4 regions of the Streptomyces sp. NBC_01717 genome follow, and region 3 is predicted to be linked to each of the others. Evidence: riboswitches for the same ligand, from Rfam matches in the RefSeq annotation. Region 3 holds a riboswitch; each other region holds the start of a gene.
The links. Region 3 has a riboswitch for cobalamin ahead of OHB49_RS32000 (cobalamin biosynthesis protein). Riboswitches for the same ligand answer to the same signal wherever they lie in the genome.

Region 1: linked by a shared signal. The riboswitch ahead of OHB49_RS29340 (prenyltransferase/squalene oxidase repeat-containing protein) and the one ahead of OHB49_RS32000 (cobalamin biosynthesis protein) in region 3 are both predicted to bind cobalamin.
Region 2: linked by a shared signal. The riboswitch ahead of metE (5-methyltetrahydropteroyltriglutamate--homocysteine S-methyltransferase) and the one ahead of OHB49_RS32000 (cobalamin biosynthesis protein) in region 3 are both predicted to bind cobalamin.
Region 4: linked by a shared signal. The riboswitch ahead of OHB49_RS06135 (CbtB domain-containing protein) and the one ahead of OHB49_RS32000 (cobalamin biosynthesis protein) in region 3 are both predicted to bind cobalamin.

The regions. Positions count from the first base shown of each region.
Region 1 covers NZ_CP109178.1:6,471,621-6,476,363, forward strand. Annotated here, with positions in the region: gene OHB49_RS29330 (energy-coupling factor transporter transmembrane component T) at 1-1,064, opposite strand, end outside; gene OHB49_RS29335 (SCO2322 family protein) at 1,061-1,708, opposite strand; gene OHB49_RS29340 (prenyltransferase/squalene oxidase repeat-containing protein) at 1,750-3,015, opposite strand; cobalamin riboswitch at 3,080-3,266, opposite strand; partial or broken gene OHB49_RS29345 (hypothetical protein) at 3,359-3,460, opposite strand; gene OHB49_RS29350 (MBL fold metallo-hydrolase) at 3,479-4,516, opposite strand; gene OHB49_RS29355 (aldehyde dehydrogenase) at 4,736-4,743, shown strand, end outside.
Region 2 covers NZ_CP109178.1:2,594,651-2,599,393, reverse strand. Annotated here, with positions in the region: gene metE (5-methyltetrahydropteroyltriglutamate--homocysteine S-methyltransferase) at 1-2,068, opposite strand, end outside; cobalamin riboswitch at 2,232-2,447, opposite strand; partial or broken gene OHB49_RS11815 (3-hydroxyacyl-CoA dehydrogenase NAD-binding domain-containing protein) at 2,497-2,610, opposite strand; gene aceB (malate synthase A) at 2,607-4,199, opposite strand; gene aceA (isocitrate lyase) at 4,281-4,743, opposite strand, start outside.
Region 3 covers NZ_CP109178.1:7,066,368-7,071,110, reverse strand. Annotated here, with positions in the region: gene OHB49_RS32010 (inorganic phosphate transporter) at 1-1,176, shown strand, start outside; gene OHB49_RS32005 (hypothetical protein) at 1,189-1,422, shown strand; cobalamin riboswitch at 1,588-1,716, shown strand; gene OHB49_RS32000 (cobalamin biosynthesis protein) at 1,868-2,848, shown strand; gene OHB49_RS31995 (cobyric acid synthase) at 2,845-4,431, shown strand; gene OHB49_RS31990 (putative cobaltochelatase) at 4,568-4,743, shown strand, end outside.
Region 4 covers NZ_CP109178.1:1,307,516-1,312,258, reverse strand. Annotated here, with positions in the region: gene OHB49_RS06145 (Asp23/Gls24 family envelope stress response protein) at 1-349, opposite strand, end outside; gene OHB49_RS06140 (histidine phosphatase family protein) at 600-1,196, opposite strand; adenosylcobalamin (AdoCbl) riboswitch at 1,324-1,472, shown strand; gene OHB49_RS06135 (CbtB domain-containing protein) at 1,476-1,694, shown strand; gene OHB49_RS06130 (CbtA family protein) at 1,723-2,496, shown strand; gene OHB49_RS06125 (GNAT family N-acetyltransferase) at 2,586-3,161, opposite strand; gene OHB49_RS06120 (tetratricopeptide repeat protein) at 3,304-3,669, opposite strand; gene OHB49_RS06115 (pirin family protein) at 3,836-4,743, shown strand, end outside.

The DNA of each region.
Region 1 (4,743 bases), 590 kb from region 3:
GCGGGCCACAGCGGGAACACCGGCGCCGTCAGCGGTACCACTCCGGGATGCAGCGCCTCCGTGTCGGCACTGCCCGCCCAGATCATCGCCGCCGCGACCACCGCACCCGACCCGGCCACCAGCCAGGCCCTCGCCCCCCACCGGTCGGGCCGGTAGCGGGTGCGGACCGAGCGGGCACCGCCGAGCCGGAGCCCGGCCATCGCGGCGACGAGCCCGGCGAACAGCAGCGGCAGCCCGTACACCGCACCCTGCGAGGCCAGCAGACCGTACGTGCCGGCGCAGACCCCCAGCAGCCCGCCGAGCGTGAGGACGTTCGTGGTGTGCCGCACGGCACGCGGCACCTGGGCCGTGCGCCCGTATCCGCGCGCGTCCATCGACGCCGCCACCGCCACCGACCGCTCCAGCGCACCCTCCAGCACCGGCAGCCCGATCTGCAGGACGGCCTTGATGCCACCGGCGGGGCGGCCCCGCAGCCGCCGTGCGGTGCGCAGCCGCACCACATCGGCAACCATGTTCGGTGCGAACGTCATCGCGACGACGACCGCGACGCCCGCCTCGTACAGGGCGCCCGGCAGCGACTTCAGCAGCCGGGCCGGGTTGGCGAGCGAGTTCGCCGCCCCGATGCAGATCAGCAGGGTGGCCAGCTTCGCCCCGTCGTACAGCGCGAAGAGCAACTGTTCGGCGGTGACCCGGCCGCCGATCCTGACGCCCTGCGCCCAGTCGGGCAGCGGCACTTCGGGCAGGGTGAACACCGGGTGCGTACCGGGGATCGGCGAGCCGAGAAAGACGGAGAACAGCAGCCGCACGCCTACGACGAACAGCCCGATCCTGATGAACGCCCCGTACGAACGGGCCCACGGCGCATCCGTCCGGCGCGCCGCCACGACGTAACCGGCCACCCCCACCAGCAGCCCGAGCAGCAGTGGATTGCTGGTCCGGGAGGCGGCGGTGGCCAGCCCGAGCGCCCACAGCCACCAGGCCCCCGCGGGCAGGGCGTTGCTGCGGGTCGCCTCGGGGGCACGCAGGGCACGGCCCGGCCGGGCCGTGCCGGCGGAGACGGTCATCCGCGGCGGCGGCGGGCCTGCACGACCGCGGCGACGCCGAGCAGAAGGACGGCGGCGACACCGGCGAGCACCCCGGCGGACGGACCGCCGCTGCCGCTCCCCGGGTGGGCCGAGGCGGACGGGCTCGCGGGCTCCTGCGACGTGGTGTCGGCGTGCCCGGTGCCGGAGACCTGCTCACCGCAGCCCGAGGCCGGATAGCCGGAGATCGCGCAGAGCAGTGCCTCGCTGCTGTAGCGCAGCGGCTTGGCCACGGAGGCGAGGGCCTCCGCGGCGCTCGCGTCCTCGGCGACCTGCGCGCACGCGGTACGCGGCGCGGGCGGCGTCTCCCCGTCAGGGGCGTCCGCCGCCGTGCCGGGGTCGATGACGAGCGCGACCCGCTTGCTGCCGTCCTTGGCGGGGGTGTCCGCGCAGATCGCCGCGAAGTCGGGGGCGCGGCGTGGCTTCGCCGAGTCCTGGGAGTCCTCGCTGACCGAGAACCGGAAGCCCTGCACCGCACCGTCGTCGGGCCGGACCAGCGACGGGCCCTGGGTGGCATACGCCCAGCCCGTCCCCTTGCCCTCCCAGAACGACCAGTAGCGGTAGCCGGCCGCGTGGGCGGTGCCCGCGCCGAGCACGGTCAGGACGGCGCCGAGAACGAGCAGCAGGGCGCCCGCCGTCGGCCACCCGGATCGATTCCCCGCTCGGTTCACAGCTGCGGGGTCTTCCGGCGGCTGCTGATGAGGAAGCCGACACCGGCACCGGCGGCGAGACCGATACCGACGAGCCACCACACGCCGAGACCGGCGTCGTCGCTCGTGCCGTCCTGCGCCGCGTAGTCGCTGGTGGCCGGCGAGGGTGTGTGGACGGCGGCCGGCTTCGGCCCGGTCGCGCTCAGCCGCTCGACCAGGTCGACACCGCCGAAGTCGCGGGCATCGGCGCCGGTCGTGTGCGCGGCCACGACCAACTGGGCGTAGGCGGCCGGGCCGTTCTCGGCCGCCCAGGGCGCGGCGTGCTTCTTCAGCCAGCCGAGCGCGCCGGCCGCCTTGTCCTGGTGGCCCGCGGCGGCCAGGGCGACGACCGCGTCCGCGGTGTTGCCGAAGTCGGGCTGCTCGGTGGTGTCGGTGGCGCCCGGCATCGGCGGCTGGTTCAGGTGGCCGGTCTTCGCGAGGGCACCCGCGAGATAGTGCGCACCGTTCTGGGCGGCCTGCTCGGGCTTGACGACGGCGCCCTTGTGGCAGGTGGGCGCCTTGTCCTCGGACGCGGAATTGTTCCAGGCGGCCAGCCCCTTGCCCATGGAACCGAGCACACCGGCCGCGGTGGCGTCCGCGTTGGCGGCGAGCTTGCCGCCCTTGTCGGGCTGGTACGCGAACGCGCCGCCGTCCTTGCCGCCGCACGGGATCGCCAGCTCGAGCAGCGCGTCGTACGGCGTTTTGCCGCCCTCGGTCGTCACATCGCCGAGCCGCTGGCCCCGCTTGGCCAGGGCGCCGATCACGATCGAGGTGGAGTTGGCGTCGCTGGGCGAGCCCGGGTTGTAACCCCAGCCGCCGTCCTCGTTCTGAACGGACTTCAGCCAGGCGACCCCGTTGTCGACGGCATCGCCGTGCCCGCCGACCTCGGCGAGCGCCTGGACCGCGGCGGCTGTGGCGTTGGTGTCCGTCATGGTCTTCGCGTCGCACGGTTTGCTGACATCCGCGCGGTACGAGGCGTAGGCGCCGCTGTCACACTGCTGGGCGACCAGCCAGTCGACGGACGCGGCCGCGGGGGTGACCCCTTCGAGCCGCTGGGCGATGAAGGCCAGCGACTGCCTCCAGACCCCGTCGTACGTCGGGTCCTTGGTGCCGTACAGCCCGGACGGCAGCGCGACGGACGGGGTGGGCGACGGAGACGGCGCCGCCACCGCGGCCGGGGCAGCGGCCGCACAGAGCACGGTGGCGGTGGCGGCGAGCGTTGCTGCGGTGCGGCGAACGGTCATGGTGGGCTGGGCCTCTCCTGCGGTGGGAACCGGGCACAGGCACACTCAGGCACCAGGCTCCGGCCCCGTATGCCTCGACGGTGCCGGTCACCGGGGTTCCGGTGACGCGAGCCGGTCACGACCGCGGACAGGGCATTCCGACTCACCGCTGTGTCAGCGGCTCACGGTTGCGTGGTCAGTGCCGGATTCGCACCGGCTTCCCCCTGAACGGGCATGATGACGACGCCCACACTCTACCGGGGCCTAGCCCGCCGCTTCGGGCGGAGGGGCGCCCGGAACAGCGACGTACGTCACCCGTGAGGTCGGGCCGGGTCGGGCCGGGTCGGAGCGGTGGGAGAGGAGGTCAGCCCCTGATGACGGCCGGTGCCTCATCGCGAACCGTGGCCATGGTGGCCTTGTCGCGGGCTTCGTCGTTCAGGCGGAGGAGCGGCTCGGTGTTGGAGGGGATCGTCGGCGAACCCCCTCACACCGCGATGTACGTCACCGGATCGCTCCCTGTCATCGCCTCCGCGCGCCCCAGCTTCACCAGTCGGCGGACGTGGGCCTCGGCCTCCGAGACCGCAATGTTCCGTGAGCCGTGCGGGATCTGTTCCCACGGCCGGTTCCACTCCATCCGCTCGGCCAGCTGCCACGGCGTGAGCGGGGTGGCGAGCAGCGCGAGCAGGCCGGTCAGCCGCTCCTCGTGGTGGTCGAGGAGTTCCTGTACGCGCCGGGCCGCGTCCGGGAACGCGTGCTGGTGGGCGGGCAGCACCTCGGCGACGCCCAGCCGGCCGATGCGCTCCAGCGAGTCGAGGTAGTCGCCCAGTGGGTCGGTGGCCGTCGCGTCGTCCGGGTCCTCGTACAGCCCGATGTGCGGACTGATCCCGGGCAGCAGATGGTCGCCGGAGAAGAGCCGGCCGCGGCCGGGCAGGTTCGCCGGGTGGTCCTCCTCCAGATGCAGGCAGACATGGCCGGGGGTGTGGCCCGGCGTCCAGACCGCGCGGAGCCGGCGGCCCGCCAGGTCGAGCAGCTCGCCGGGGACGATCTCGCGGTCCGGGAGGGCGGCGCGAAGGCCGGGCAGGGTGCGCATCCGGCCGGTGGCGCGGGCGGCGCGCAGTGGGGCGAGGTGGTCCTCGGGGGCGCCGACCGCGGTGAGTTTCGCCGCCAGGTAGGCCAGCCAGGTGCCCGGTTCGGACTCGCGGGTGCGGCGCACGATCGCGGTGTCCGCGGCGTGCATCGCGATCCAGGCCCCGGATGATTCGCGGACCTGGCCGGACAGGCCGTGGTGGTCGGGGTGGTGGTGGGTGATGACCACGCCATGGATGTCGGTGATGCCGACTCCGATGGCGGTGAGGCCCGCGACCAGGGTGTCCCAGGCCTCCGGGTCGTCCCAGCCGGTGTCGATCAGGACCGGGCCGCGGCCGGTGTCAAGGACGTGAACCAGGGTGTGGCCGAGCGGGTTGTCCGGGATGGGGACCTTGATGGACCACACGCCGCCGCCGTGCTCGGTCACCTGTGTCATGAGATCCCCATCTCTCGTCCCGGCATGCGGCCGTGCTGCGCCGCAACCACTGTAACGAGAACTCGTTCCAGTAGTAGCCCTGGTCGACTATTCGTCCGAGGTCGATCGCCGTCGGATCCGTGGACTCCTGGAACTGGAACTGGTATCAGTTCTGACACGGAGTCAGGTATGGAGTCAGGTGCGGAGTCGGTACGTGCCGGGTCGCGGGAGGCAGCAGCCATGACCGA
Region 2 (4,743 bases), 4.5 Mb from region 3:
GTGCGACCTGCATGTGGGAGCGGGCTGCCTCCAAGCTGATGACGTCGGCATCGAGGTCGTCGATGGCCTGGACGATGTCGCCGAACTCGGCGTAGCACATGTGGGTGTGGATCTGGGTGTCCGGACGTACGCCGCCAGTGGTGAGGCGGAAGGCTTCCGTGGCCCAGTCCAGGTAGGCGGGGCGGTCGGCGATGCGCAGGGGAAGGGTCTCGCGCAGGGCGGGTTCGTCGACCTGGATGACCGAAGTGCCCGCTGACTCCAGGTCGTTCACCTCGTCGCGCAGGGCGAGCGCGACCTGGCGCGCGGTATCGCCGAGCGGCTGGTCGTCGCGGACGAAGGACCAGGCGAGCATGGTGACCGGACCGGTCAGCATGCCCTTGACGGGTCGGTCGGTGAGGGAGTTCGCGTACGAGGTCCAGCGCACCGTCATCGGTTCCGGCCGGGAGATGTCGCCCGCGAGCACCGGGGGGCGGACATAGCGGGTGCCGTAGGACTGGACCCAGCCGTGCTGGGTGGCGAGGTAGCCGGTGAGCTGCTCGGCGAAGTACTGCACCATGTCGTTGCGTTCGGGCTCGCCGTGCACCAGGACGTCGATGCCGGCCTCCTCCTGGAAGGCGAGGACGTCGCGGATCTCGCTCTCGATGCGCTGCTCATAAGCGGCAGTGTCGATGCGCCCTGCGCGCAGATCGGCACGGGCGGTGCGCAGCTCGCTCGTCTGCGGGAACGATCCGATGGTGGTGGTGGGCAGCGGTGGCAGTTCGAGGTGGGCGCTCTGGGCAGCAGACCGTTCCTCGTACGGCTGGGAGCGGCGGCCGTCGGCGTCCGTGACGGCGGCGGCCCTGAACCTTACAGCCGGGTCGTGGGTGATCGGGGAGATCGCGCGGGAGGCGAGGTAGGCGCGATTGGCGGCGAGCTCCGTGGCGATGGCGTCGGTGCCCTGAGCCAGGCCCTTGGCCAGGGTGACGATCTCGTCCGTCTTCTGCCGGGCGAAGGCGAGCCAGCGAAGGACCTGCGGATCGATGTCCCGCTCAGCCGCAGCGTCGATCGGTACGTGCAGGAGGGAACAGGAGGCGGCCACATCCACCTGATCGGCGAGGCCGAGGAGCGCGCCCAGGGTGGCCAGGGACTTCTCGAGGTCGTTGATCCAGATGTTGCGGCCGTCGACCACTCCGGCGACCAGGCGCTTGCCGGTGAGTCCGCCCACCGAGGCCAGCGCGTCGAGGTTGGCGGCGCCGGCGCCGGTGAAGTCGAGGGCCAGGCCCTCGATGGGGGCTTTCGCCAGGACGGGCAGGGCGTCGCCGAGCCGGTCGAAGTAGGAGGCGACGATCAGCTTGGGGCGGTCGGTCAGGCCACCGAGGTCGCGGTAGGCACGGGCGGCGGCGTTCAGCTCGGCCGGCGAGCGGTCCTGGACCAGTGCGGGCTCGTCGAGCTGCACCCAGTCGGCACCGGCCGCGCGCAGGTCCGCCAGCACCTCGGCGTAGACGGGCAGCAGCCGGTCCAGGAGGGTCAGCGGTTCGAAGTCCGCGGCCACGCCGGGAGCCGGCTTGGCGAGCAGGAGATAAGTGACCGGACCGACGAGTACAGGCCGGGCGGCGAGGCCGAGAGCGATCGCCTCCTTGAGCTCCCCGACCTGCTTGGTGGAGTCAGTGGTGAATACCGTTTCGGGTCCCAACTCAGGCACCAGGTAGTGGTAGTTGGTGTCGAACCACTTGGTCATCTCCAGCGGCGCCACGTCCTGGGTGCCCCGTGCCATGGCGAAGTAGCCGTCGAGCGCGTCGGCTTCGACGGCCGCACGGTGTCGCTGAGGGACGGCGCCGACCATGACGCTGGTGTCCAGGACATGGTCGTAGTACGAGAAGTCACCGGTCGGCACCCCGTGGATGCCTGTGTCGGCCAGTTGCTGCCAGGTGGACCGGCGCAGATCCGCCGCGGTCCGACGGAGGGCGTCGGCGGTGACACGGCCCTTCCAGTAGCCCTCGACGGCCTTCTTCAGTTCCCGGTTCGGGCCCTGGCGGGGGTAGCCGTACACGGTGGCCCGTGCTGCCGCGGCTGCGGTCTTGGCTGTCACGGAAATCTCCTTCGCGAGATGACTCCTGAGGATCCCGGAGACGGGACACGGGCGCGAAGGGATGACGAACCGGACGGACGGGACTCGCGCCGTCGGCGCGGTCGTCCACCTGGTATGTACGCCGACCCGCCCACGAGGTCACCGGGATATCCGCACGCGATCGGTCACGTACGGGCAACGGGCAGGTCTTCGGACTCGCGGGCGCACCTGCCGAGGCAGATTCCTACTGGCCGTCGCTTCCCGGATCCGACCGGATCCAGTGCGTATGACGGCGGTCGTTCCCACTCACCGCTGCGGGGCAGTCCCGGATTTCCACCGGGTTCCCTCTTGCGACGCGCCTGCCTGGCGGACAGGGCGAACCAGCTGCACCGGCCAGACTAGAGGTCAGGCCGCTCCTGAGGCGCCGCTGTTCACATTCCGGGACAATGCGCGTCCACTTCGCACACGACGATGTCCAGGCCGGGCCGCGCGCACACCTCTGCGATGCCGGTGCCCACCCCACCGCCGCCGACCACGCCGACCCGGCGGATGTCCCGGCTCATGACCGTGCCTCCGTGCGCTCGACGATGTGTTGCGTGTAGGCGTCCGGGGTGAAGAAGAGCGGCAGCTCAGCCCTCAGAGCGTTCTGCTCGAAGAGCATCCGTACCTCGTCGAGAGCTGCCCAGGGGTACTCGGCGCCCAGGGCGGCGAGCTCGTCGTCCAGCAGCTCCAGCACCGTCTCACGGCCCACCACGCGATGCCGCAGCCATTGCCAGATCTGCACGCGGGCGATCTCGGCTGTCGCGGCATCCTCCATCAGGCCGTGCAGGGCGACCGCCCCGCTGCCGCGGAGCCAGGCGTCGAAGTACCGCAACGCCACCGCGATGTTGGTACGGACGCCCTCCGGGGTGGGCGGACCGCTGAGCTTGCGCACCGACAGGAGGTCCTTCGCTGTCACTTCCACGTCCTCGCGGGTGCGTTCGATCTGATGGCTGCAGTCTCCGAGGACGCCGTCGAAGACCTCACGGCAGACGGGAACGAGTCCTGGATGGGCGACCCACGAGCCGTCGAAGCCGTCCTCTGCCTCGCGTTCCTTGTCCAGCCGGACCTTGGTCAGCGCCACCTCGTCGGCGGCCCGGTCCGTGCCGGGCACGTGGGCGGCCATTCCCCCGATGGCGTGGGCGCCGCGCCGGTGGCAGGTGCGCACGAGCAGATCCGTGTACGCGCGCATGAACGGGGCGGTCATCGTCAGCGTGGCCCGGTCGGGCAGCAGGAAGTCGGTGCGGTGGCCGAACGTCTTGATCAGGCTGAAGAGATAGTCCCAGCGTCCGGCGTTGAGGCCGGAACTGTGCTCGCGCAGTTCGTAGAGGATCTCCTCCATCTCGAACGCGGCGGTGATCGTCTCGATCAGGACCGTGGCGCGGACCGTGCCGCGGTCGATGCCGAGCAGCTCCTGCGCCAGGACGAAGACGTCGTTCCAGAGACGGGCCTCGTAGCGGTTCTCCAGTTTGGGCAGGTAGAAGTACGGGCCCGAGCCGGCATCGATCTGGCGCCGTGCGCAATGAAAGAAGTACAGACCGAAGTCCACGAGTGCAGCCGGCACGGGTCCGCCGTCGAACTCCAGGTGCTCCTCCGCAAGGTGCCAGCCCCGCGGGCGGACCGCGATCGTCGCGACGTGGTCGCCGAGCCGGTACTCCTTGCCCTCGGGGGTGCGGAAGTCGATCCGGCGCTCCACGGCATCGAGCAGATTGAGCTGACCGCCGATGATGTTGTGCCAGGTGGGGGAGGTGGCGTCCTCGAAGTCCGCCATCCACACGTTCGCCCCGGAGTTGAGGGCGTTGACGGTCATGCCGCGGTCGGGAGCGCCGGTGATCTCCACGCGGCGGTCCGCCAGCCCGGGACCGGGCGGCGCCGCGCGCCACGACCGGTCCGAGCGGACGGAGGCGGTGGCGAGGGGAAAGTCGAGAGGGGATCCGGCGGCGAGCCGGATCGCCTGTCGTTTGCGCTCCTTCAGGAGGTCCTGGCGACGCCCCCCGAAGGCAGCTGCGAGCCGGCCGACGAAGTCGAGGGCCGCGGGGGTCAGGATCTCCTCGTGGCGATCGCCGGGTGCCGCGAGGACCCGGACGCGGTGTGTCACTGCGCTGGTGGACATCAGGTTCTCCTGGTCGGGGGAGCGGAGCGAGAGCCGGCACGGAGACGGGCGTGCCGGCCCACGGACTGGAGCCCGAGAGGCCTAGTGGAACTGCTGCTCCTCCGTGGAGCCGGCGAGCGCGGTGGTCGAGGAGGCGGGGTTCACGGCGGTGGAAACGAGGTCGAAGTAGCCGGTCCCGACCTCGCGCTGGTGCTTGACGGCAGTGAAACCTTGCGACTGCGCGGCGAACTCGCGCTCCTGGAGGTCGACATAGGCGGTCATGCCGTGCTCGGCGTAGCCGCGTGCGAGGTCGAACATCCCGTGGTTGAGGGAGTGGAAGCCGGCCAGGGTGATGAACTGGAAGCGGTAGCCCATCGCCCCCAGCTCCCGCTGGAACTTGGCGATCTGGTCGTCGTCCAGGGCTGCCTTCCAGTTGAAGGACGGCGAGCAGTTGTAGGCCAGCATCTGGTTCGGGTGCTGCGCATGGACGGCTTCGGCGAACTCGCGGGCCTGTGCGAGGTCCGGGGTGCCCGTCTCGACCCAGATCAGGTCGGAGTACGGGGCG
Region 3 (4,743 bases):
TCGACCGGCGCTCTCAAACCCAAGACAGCGGTGGCCATGTCCGCCGCTCTCAACCTGGTCGGCGCGTTCCTCTCGGTCGAGGTCGCCAAAACGATCTCCGGCGGGATCATCAACGAGAACGGGCTGCGGACAGAAGTCATCTTCGCGGCCCTCGTCGGCGCCATTCTGTGGAATCTGCTGACCTGGCTGGTCGGCCTGCCGTCCAGTTCCTCCCACGCCCTCTTCGGCGGTCTCATCGGCGCCGCGGTGATGTCGGCGGGCTGGTCCTCGGTCGACGGCGGCACCGTCGTCACCAAGGTGCTGCTCCCCGCGGTCGCCGCCCCGGTCGTCGCCGGTCTCGCCGCACTGCTGGCGACCAGGCTGACGTACCGGATCGGCGGCAAGGTCCGTAACGACGCCCAGGAGAAGGCCACCGCGAAGGGCTACCGCGCCGGCCAGATCGCCTCGGCCGGACTGGTCTCGCTCGCCCACGGCACCAACGACGCGCAGAAGACCATGGGCATCATCACCCTGGCCCTGGTCACCGGCGGCGTCCTGTCCCCCGGCTCCAACCCGCCGGTCTGGGTCATCGTCTCCGCGGGCATGGCCATCGCGCTCGGCACCTACCTCGGTGGCTGGCGCATCATCCGCACCATGGGCAGTGGCCTCACCGAACTCAAGCCGCCGCAGGGCTTCGCCGCCCAGACCAGCGCGGCCACGGTCATCCTGGCCTCCTCGCACCTCGGCTTCTCCCTCTCCACCACCCAGTCGTGCTCCGGCGCCGTGATGGGTGCGGGGCTGGGCCGCCGGGGCGGTGTGGTCCGCTGGTCCACCGCGACCCGGATGTTCGTCGCCTGGGGTCTGACCCTGCCGGCCGCCGGTCTGGTCGGTGCGGGCGCGGAGTTCCTCACCAAGCAGGGCACCTGGGGTGTCGTCGTCGTCGCCATGCTGCTGATCGGCGGGTCCGCCGCCATCTGGCTGCTGTCCCGCCGCAAGCCGGTCGGTCACGGCGATGTCGCTCCCGCCGCCGAACCGGCGGGTGTCATCACCACCGCCATCGCGGCCGTCACCCCGCCGCCCACCGGGGCCGCGGCTCCGGCCACCACGGCGGACGCGACCGCAGCCACGGACCTCAAGACCACCATCCCGGCCCCGGCCGGAACCGTCGCCGATCCGGCGCGGCCCGCCACGGTGTAAGGACAGATCACCATGAACATCGACTGGGCAGCTCTCGGCTCCGTCTTCGGCGTCTCCCTCGTCGTCACCGTGGCGCTGGTGGGCCTCTTCACCCTGGGCATCGTCGGCCTCTCCAAGCAGCCGGAACCGGCTGCGCAGGGCGGCTCCGCCTCAGGCTCCCTGGCACTCGCCCGCACCGGCGCGTACCTCTGCTTCGGGCTCTGCGCGGCCGCGGTCGCGTACGGGATCTATCTGATCGTCGCCTGAGCACCTGGCCGCACTCCGTCATCGGGGTTCCATCGGGCCGGACACACCTCGCGTGTGGCCGGCCCGATGTGCGTCCGCGCACACTGCGCCGCCGCAGGTCAAGGCCAGGTTGACGGGCATTCGCGGAGCGTGGTGGACTGCCGGAGCCATTTACGGCGACAGCAGAGGAAGCCGGTGCGAATCCGGCGCGGTCCCGCCACTGTCACCGGGGAGCAGTCCCCCACACCGGAAGTCACGGCTCGCGCAGGCGGGCTGGAAGGCCGGGGGAACTGCGGATCCGGGAGCCAGGAGACTCTCGCCGCCGGTCACGTCGAACCAGGGCGCGGACCCTGAGTGAGGACATATCGCCATGCCCGGCTGCCGTGCGTCGTCGTCCGTTTCTGTGCCGCTCCCACCGGGAGCCGGCTGTACGAAGGTCCTTCGAGGCGCAACGGCCGGCTGAGCCGTGCGAGCCGACCGCATCTTCGCGTACGGCGCCACGGCCGGTCTGATCGGCGATCAGCTGCTCGGTGATCCCCGCCGACGGCATCCGGTCGCCGCGTTCGGACGGGCCGCCGCGGCCGTCGAGCGCCGCCTGTGGCGCGACCACCGCGGGTGGGGCGCGCTGCACACCCTGGTCTGCGCCGGAGGTGCCGCGGCCGGAGCCGCGCTGGCCGCCCGTGCCGTACGCCGTCATCCCGCCGCATCCGTCGCCCTCACCGCGGCCGCGACCTGGTCGGTCGTCGGCGGCACATCGCTGGGGCGGGAGGCCCGCGCCATCGGCGGCGCGCTGGCCGCCGGTGACATCGCACTGGCCCGTGAGCGGCTCCCCCATCTGTGCGGCCGCGACCCGCACTCCCTCGACGGGCCGCAGATCGCACGCGCCGTGGTGGAGTCCGTCGCCGAGAACACCTCCGACGCGGTGGTCGGCGCGCTGGTGTGGGGCGCGGTGGGCGGCGTGCCCGGACTCGTCGCCTTCCGGGCCGTCAACACCCTCGACGCCATGGTCGGACACAAATCACCGCGCCATCTGCGCTACGGCTGGGCCTCGGCCCGGCTGGACGATGTCGTGGGCTGGCCCGGTGCCCGGCTCACGGCCGTGCTCGCCGTGGTTGCCGGCGGGCATCCACGTCGGGCGGTACGGGCCTGGCGGGCCGACGCCGGCAAGCACCCGAGCCCCAACGCGGGGCCGGTGGAGGCCTCGTTCGCGGGCGCGCTCGGCGTACGGCTGGGCGGGACCCTCGCGTACGCCGGCCGAGTCGAGCACCGGCCGGTGCTGAACGGCGCGGCCGGCCGTGCGGTGCGGACCGAGGACATCGAGCGCGCGGTGCGGCTGTCGCGCCGGGTGGGGGTGCTGGCCCTCGGCGTGTGCGCGGCGGGCCGGCTGATCGCGGGACGGCGGTCGGCCACGGGGCGGCGCCCGGCCGCGGGACGGAGCGGAAAATGAGCGGCGGACTGCTGGTCGCCGGAACCACGTCGGACGCGGGCAAGAGCGTCGTCACGGCAGGCATCTGCCGCTGGCTGGTGCGCCAGGGAGTGAAGGTCGCGCCGTTCAAGGCGCAGAACATGTCGCTGAACTCGTTCGTCACCCGCGAGGGCGCGGAGATCGGACGTGCGCAGGCGATGCAGGCCCAGGCAGCCCGGGTGGAGCCGACCGCGCTGATGAACCCGGTACTGCTCAAGCCCGGCAGCGACCGCTCCAGCCAGGTCGTCCTGATGGGCAGGCCGGTGGGCGAGATGAGTGCACGCGGCTACCACGGGGGGCGGCAGGAGTCGCTGCTCTCCACGGTCGTGGACTGTCTGGAGCAGCTTCGGGGCACGTATGACGCGGTGATCTGCGAAGGGGCGGGCAGCCCGGCCGAGATCAATCTGCGCCGCACCGACATCGTGAACATGGGGATCGCGCGGGCCGCGCGGTTCCCGGTGGTCGTCGTCGGCGACATCGACCGTGGCGGTGTCTTCGCCTCCTTCTTCGGTACGACGGCGCTGCTCAGCGCCGAGGACCAGGCGCTGATCGCGGGCTATCTGGTCAACAAGTTCCGCGGCGACGTGTCGCTGCTGGAGCCGGGGCTCGACATGCTGCACGGGCTCACCGGGCGGCCGACCTACGGGGTGCTGCCGTTCGCCCATGGCCTGGGCATCGACGAGGAGGACGGACTGCGGGTCTCGCTGCGCGGGGCCGTACGCGAATCGGTCGTCGCGCCGCCGCACGGCGAGGACGTGCTGCGGGTCGCGGTGTGCGCGGTGCCGCTCATGTCGAACTTCACCGATGTGGACGCGCTGGCCGCCGAACCGGGTGTGGTGGTGCGGTTCGTGGACCGGGCGGAGGAGCTCGCCGACGCGGACCTGGTGATCGTGCCCGGCACGCGCGGCACGGTGAAGGCGCTGGCCTGGCTGCGCGAACGCGGGCTGGCCGACGCGCTGCTGCGGCGGGCTGCCCAGGGGCGTCCGGTGCTCGGTATCTGCGGCGGGTTCCAGGTGCTCGGCGAGCGCATCGAGGACGAGGTGGAGTCGCGGGCCGGGCAGGTCGAAGGGCTCGGGCTGCTTCCGGTACGGATCCGGTTCGACCGGGAGAAGACCCTGGCCCGGCCGGTCGGTTCGGCGCTCGGGGAGCCGGTGGAGGGGTACGAGATCCATCACGGGGTCGCCGATGTGCGGGGCGGCGAGCCGTTCCTGGACGGGTGCCGGGTGGGGGCGGTGTGGGGGACGCACTGGCACGGCTCGCTGGAGAGCGACGGCTTCCGGCGGCGGTTCCTGATGGAGGTCGCGGCGGCTGCCGGGCGGCGGTTCGTGCCGGCGCCGGACACGAGTTTCGGGGCGCTGCGGGAGGAACAGTTGGACCGGCTGGGGGACTTGATCGAGGAGCATGCGGATACGGGGGCGCTGATGCGGCTGATCGAGGCGGGGGTGCCGGAAGGACTGCCGTTCGTGGGCCCCGGCGCCCCGGAGGTGCCGGCGGCCCGAGGGGGCGGTGTTGTGGCTGGTGCGCGTGGCGCTGACGAGCCCGGGGTGCCTGGGGGGTTGGCGTGAAGGGAACGCCTGCGGCGGGCTTTCCTCCCCGCCCCGCCCCTTCCCGTAACCGGGGCTCCGCCCCGGACCCCGGTCCTCGAACGCCGGACGGGCTGGAATGCGGTCCGTGGATGGATGACGTCGTCAAGGAGGCTTTGTGAGTACCCCGTATCCCTTTACTGCCATCGTCGGGCAGGACGATCTGCGGCTCGGATTGTTGCTGAACGCCGTATCGCCCGCTGTCGGTGGTGTGCTCGTGCGTGGGGAGAAGGGCACCGCCAAGTCCACCGCCGTGCGGGCACTTGCCGCGCTCATGCCCGAGGTCGATGTCGT
Region 4 (4,743 bases), 5.8 Mb from region 3:
GGAAGCCGTATTCGACGATGAGCGACAGGTCGACCGCGGTCTGGACCTCACCGACCTCGACCTTGACACCGCCGGTGACGGACCGACCTCCCGCTCCGGGCACTCGCTCCCGCACGGTCCCCATACCGCGGGTGAATCCTCCGCCCATGCCCTGGACTCCGGGCACGCTCCGGGCCGCCAGCCCGGCGATCTTCGCCACCACGCCGTCGGCGATCGTGGTACGCCCCCGTGCCCCGGATTCCGTTCGGCGGTTCTCCCGGCGGCTTTCGCCCTGAGATCCTGCTCCGTGCGTGGACTCGGATGCCGGGCGGGTGGTCTCGGGCCGGCTCAGCTGCGTTTGATCGGTCATGGTCGGTCGCCCTTCCGAAGAGGAGGTGGGCTCGATCGCCTTGGCCATTTTACGTACGATTTGTCATCATTGCCCGGGTGGAAGGGTGTGCGGCCGGGCCCGCCGCCGCGGAGGAGGGCGGGTCGTTGTGGGGGAGTGGGGCCTCAGGTGCCCGCCCTCCGGCCGGGCAGGGGAGGCGAAGTCCGTCGTGACCCATGGTGGAGGGGGGCGTACGTGACTCCGCGATCCATCACGGAGACGGCTCCCCCGGCTACCGTCCGTGCGACGCGGTGATCTCGTCGGTTCCGGTGCTCAGGGGCCGCCCGCAACGCAGGTTCCAGCGCCCGGACCGGCCGCTGAGCTCGGACAGCGTCAGCGGGGCGACGTCCAACCGCCAGAACGCCTGCGGCGGAAGGCCCAGCGCATGCACGATCGCGGCCCGTACCGCCGCGGGTTCGACCACGGCGAGCACGCTGCCGTCGTCGGCACCCTCCCCATGCAGCGAATCCAGCCAGCCGCCTACCCGCGCGTGCAGCTCCAGCAGCGACTCACCGTCGTGCGGGGCGGCCGAGGGGTCGGACAGCCAGGTCGACACCGCCTCCGGCTCGCCCCGGCTCACCTCTGCCAGCCGCTGTCCGCGCCAACGCCCCAAGTCCCAGCCCCGAAGGGCAGGTTCGGGCTCGGACCGCAGCCCCAACGCCTCGGCGGTCCCGCTGCACCGCTCGTCCGAGCCGTGCACCCGGCGGTCTGCAGCAGGCACCGCGGCCGCGGCCGCACGCGCCCGCCGGACGCCGGACGCGTCGAGCGGGGCGTCGCCGTCGAAGCGGGCCTCGCGCAGCGCCGCGTTGAGCGCCGGTGAGATCAACATCACCCGTACCGTGAACACCCGCGTCAACTCCCTGAACTGTGGCCTCTTCAGTAAGCACACCATGGCATCCAGGGCTGTGGGGTGGGCAGATGGTGCCATGGCGGCGGGGTGCTCCCAGGCGGTATGGTCGCGACGAACATGACGACGGTGTGATGGAAGTCCGGTGAGAATCCGGCACGGTCGCGCCACTGTGAACCCGTATCCGTACGGGAAGTCAGACCCAGCACTGTCGTCTCAGGCACCACGATCGGGACGCGTGTTCCCCCAGGAGGTTCTGCCATGGCACAGACTGCTGCCCCCGCCGCCGTCGCATCACCCGCCATCACCCCCATCTCGCTGAAGGCCATTGCCCCGTGGGCGGTCTTCTTCGGCATTCTCATGCTCGTCCTGCTGTACTTCGTCGGCGCCGAGCAGGGCGCCACTGCGGTCATCTCCGGCGAGGGTGTCCACGAGTGGGTCCACGACGGTCGCCACCTGCTCGGTTTCCCCTGCCACTGACATACCGCGCAAGCCAGGGGAACCCCTCATGAACTCCATATCTGTCAGAGCCCTGCTGATCCGAGGCATGCTGGCCGGCCTCGTCGCGGGCGCGCTCGCACTTGCCGTCGCCTACTTCCTCGGGGAGTCGCGGGTCGACGCGGCGATCGCCCTCGAAGAGGCGCACAGCCACGACCACGGTGGCGGCGAGGAACTCGTCAGCCGTGCCATGCAGTCCACGGCCGGCCTCGCCACCGGTGTCCTCGTCTTCGGCGTGGCCGTCGGCGGCATCGCCGCGCTCGTCTTCTGCTACGCCCTCGGCCGCATCGGCAGGTTCGGCCCCCGGGCCACCGCCGCACTGATCGCGTTCGGCGCCCTGCTGACCGTGTATGTCGTGCCGTTCCTCAAGTACCCGGCCAACCCGCCGGCCGTCGGCAACCCCGACACGATCGGCCAACGCACCGCCATGTTCTTCCTCATGGTCGCTCTCAGTGTGCTGCTCGCCGTCGCGGCCGTCATTCTCGGCAAGCGGCTGGCTCCTCGCCTGGGCAACTGGAACGCGACGATCGCCGCATCCGCCGCCTACGTCCTCGTCATCGGGCTCGCCTACGTCTTCCTGCCCTCGTTCAACGAGGTCGGCAAGGACTTCCCGGCCGGCCTGCTGTGGGAGTTCCGCCTCGCCACCCTCGCCGTTCAGGCCACGCTCTGGACCACTTTCGGTCTGTTCTTCGGCTATCTGACCGAGCGTCTGCTGGTGCCGGGATCGGACACGGTCCCGGCGGAGGGTGGCACGGTATCCCGCACGGCCACCGCTGCCGGCTGACCGGCCGAAACACCACTACGACCGAACCCGCCAGGAGCTGCCTGGCGGGTTCGGTCGTGGTAGGGGTCCAGCCGCCCGGGTGTCCGGCGTCATGACGGACGTCGAGCCGAGACCTGGGGAGAAGGTGCGGACCCGGCGGCTCCGTCCGTCGCAGCCGCTCCGTCCCCGCGTTCGTCCGCCGATCCGGCCGTCCAGTCGATCCGGTAGTGCCTCAGCAGGTCGTCCTCCCCGACGAAGCGCATCCCGGCCGCTGCCATGACGTGCTGGGACGCGGCGTTGTCGAGGTCGGCGTCGCCCTTGACCGACGCGACACCCTCGGCACGGGCGAACTCCAGCAGCGCGCGCAGAGCCTCGGAGGCGTACCCCTTGCCGCGCATCGCCGGTATCAGGCCGTAGCCGATCGTGACCTGCCCCTGGTCGTCCGGGACGCCATGGAAGCCGACTCCGCCGATGGCGTGCCCGTCCTCGCGGAGGCGGATCTCGTACGCGCCGAACGGCTCGGGATTGCCGGTGTCCGCGCAGTGCTCCAGGAAGTGCCGCGCGCCCGCCCGGTCGCCGTCGTTGGGATAGTCAGGTGCCCAGAGGGCGTCCGGCCCGGGACGGCCTTCCACTACGTACTCCGCCTCTGCGGGGGTCAGAGGGTGGAGCACGAGCCGCGTTGTCACTAGAGCTTCCATGACTCGTCGGACTATCACGGCGGCAAGCCTCGACGCATCGGAATTTTGGCCGCTCGAAGAGGGGGTAGCGACGTGCGTAAGGGCCGACTCCCCCCGAACACGCCCGCAGCCCTACCGAAGGCGCTCCGCCTCAGACGTCCGAGTCGCCCTCGTCGTCCCAGAAAGCCCCGGACATCGCCGCAGCCATGCGCAGATGCGGTGTCGCCTCGGCCTGCCGTCCCTGCCGCTCCAACGTGCGACCGAGCATGAGCCGTGCGTAGTGCTCCACAGGGTCGCGCTCCAGCACGGCCCGCAGCTCCGTCTCGGCCTTGCCGAGTCGGGCCGAGTGGTAGTAGGCGCGGGCCAGCAGCAGCCGCGGGGCGACCTGCTCCGGCGCTTCCTCGACCAGCCCACCCAGGATCCGGGCCGCGGTGAGATACTCCTTCGCCTCGAAGAACATCCGGGCGCGGTCCCAGCGGTCGGCTGCCGTACCGAACTCGAAGTAGCTGTCGTTCACTTGTCCTCCTCGGTCGCGGCCTTCCCGGATCCTGCCGGTCGGGCGTCCGTTCATCCGCCCAGCCGTTCGTTCGCCCTTGACAACACAGCATAATGGTTGAACATTCCACTAAAATCTCGGCGTGGGTATCGACCGCCCGCGCCCGCACGGGAATAGGTTGAGCGCCATGAGCAATCTCGATCGCCAGGCCGCACTCTCCGTCTGCGGAGGGCGGGGTTTCGTCGTCGCTGAGCCGGTACGTGAACTTCTCGCCCCGCGCCACGTCCAGCTCGGCGAGTCCACGGAGGTCCGCCGGCTGCTGCCCAATCTCGGCCGGCGCATGGTCGGCGCCTGGGCCTTCGTGGATCATTACGGCCCTGACGACATTGCCGACGAGCCCGGGATGCAGGTCCCGCCGCACCCCCACATGGGTCTTCAGACGGTCAGCTGGCTTCACGAGGGTGAGGTGCTGCACCGCGACAGCCTCGGCAGTCTGCAGACGGTGCGCCCGCGCGAACTGGGGCTGATGACCTCCGGCCGGGCGATCAGCCACTCCGAGGAGAGCCCGAAGTCACACGCCCGTTTTCTGCACGGCGCCCAGCTCTGGGTGGCCCTGCCCGACGCGCACCGGCAGGTCGAGCCGCACTTTCAGCACCACACCGAGCTGCCCACCGTCACCGCCCCCGGCCTCACCGCCACGGTGATCCTCGGCGAACTCGACGGTGCCACGTCACCGGGCACGGCCTACACCCCGATCGTCGGCGCGGACGTCGCCCTGGCGGGCGGCGCCGAGGCGCGACTGCCGCTCGACCCCGACTTCGAGTACGCAGTGCTGTCGATGTCCGGCGAGGCGGAGGTCGACGGTGTGCCGCTGCAGCCGGGATCGATGCTCTACCTCGGCTGCGGCCGCAGCGAACTCCCCCTGCGCGCCACCTCCGACGCCGGCCTCATGCTCCTGGGTGGCGAGCCGTTCGAGGAAGAGATCGTCATGTGGTGGAACTTCATCGGGCGTTCCCATGAGGAAATCGAGGAGGCCCGGAGGGGCTGGATGGAGAGCTCCCGCTTCGGCGAGGTGAAGGGCTACGACGGCGACCG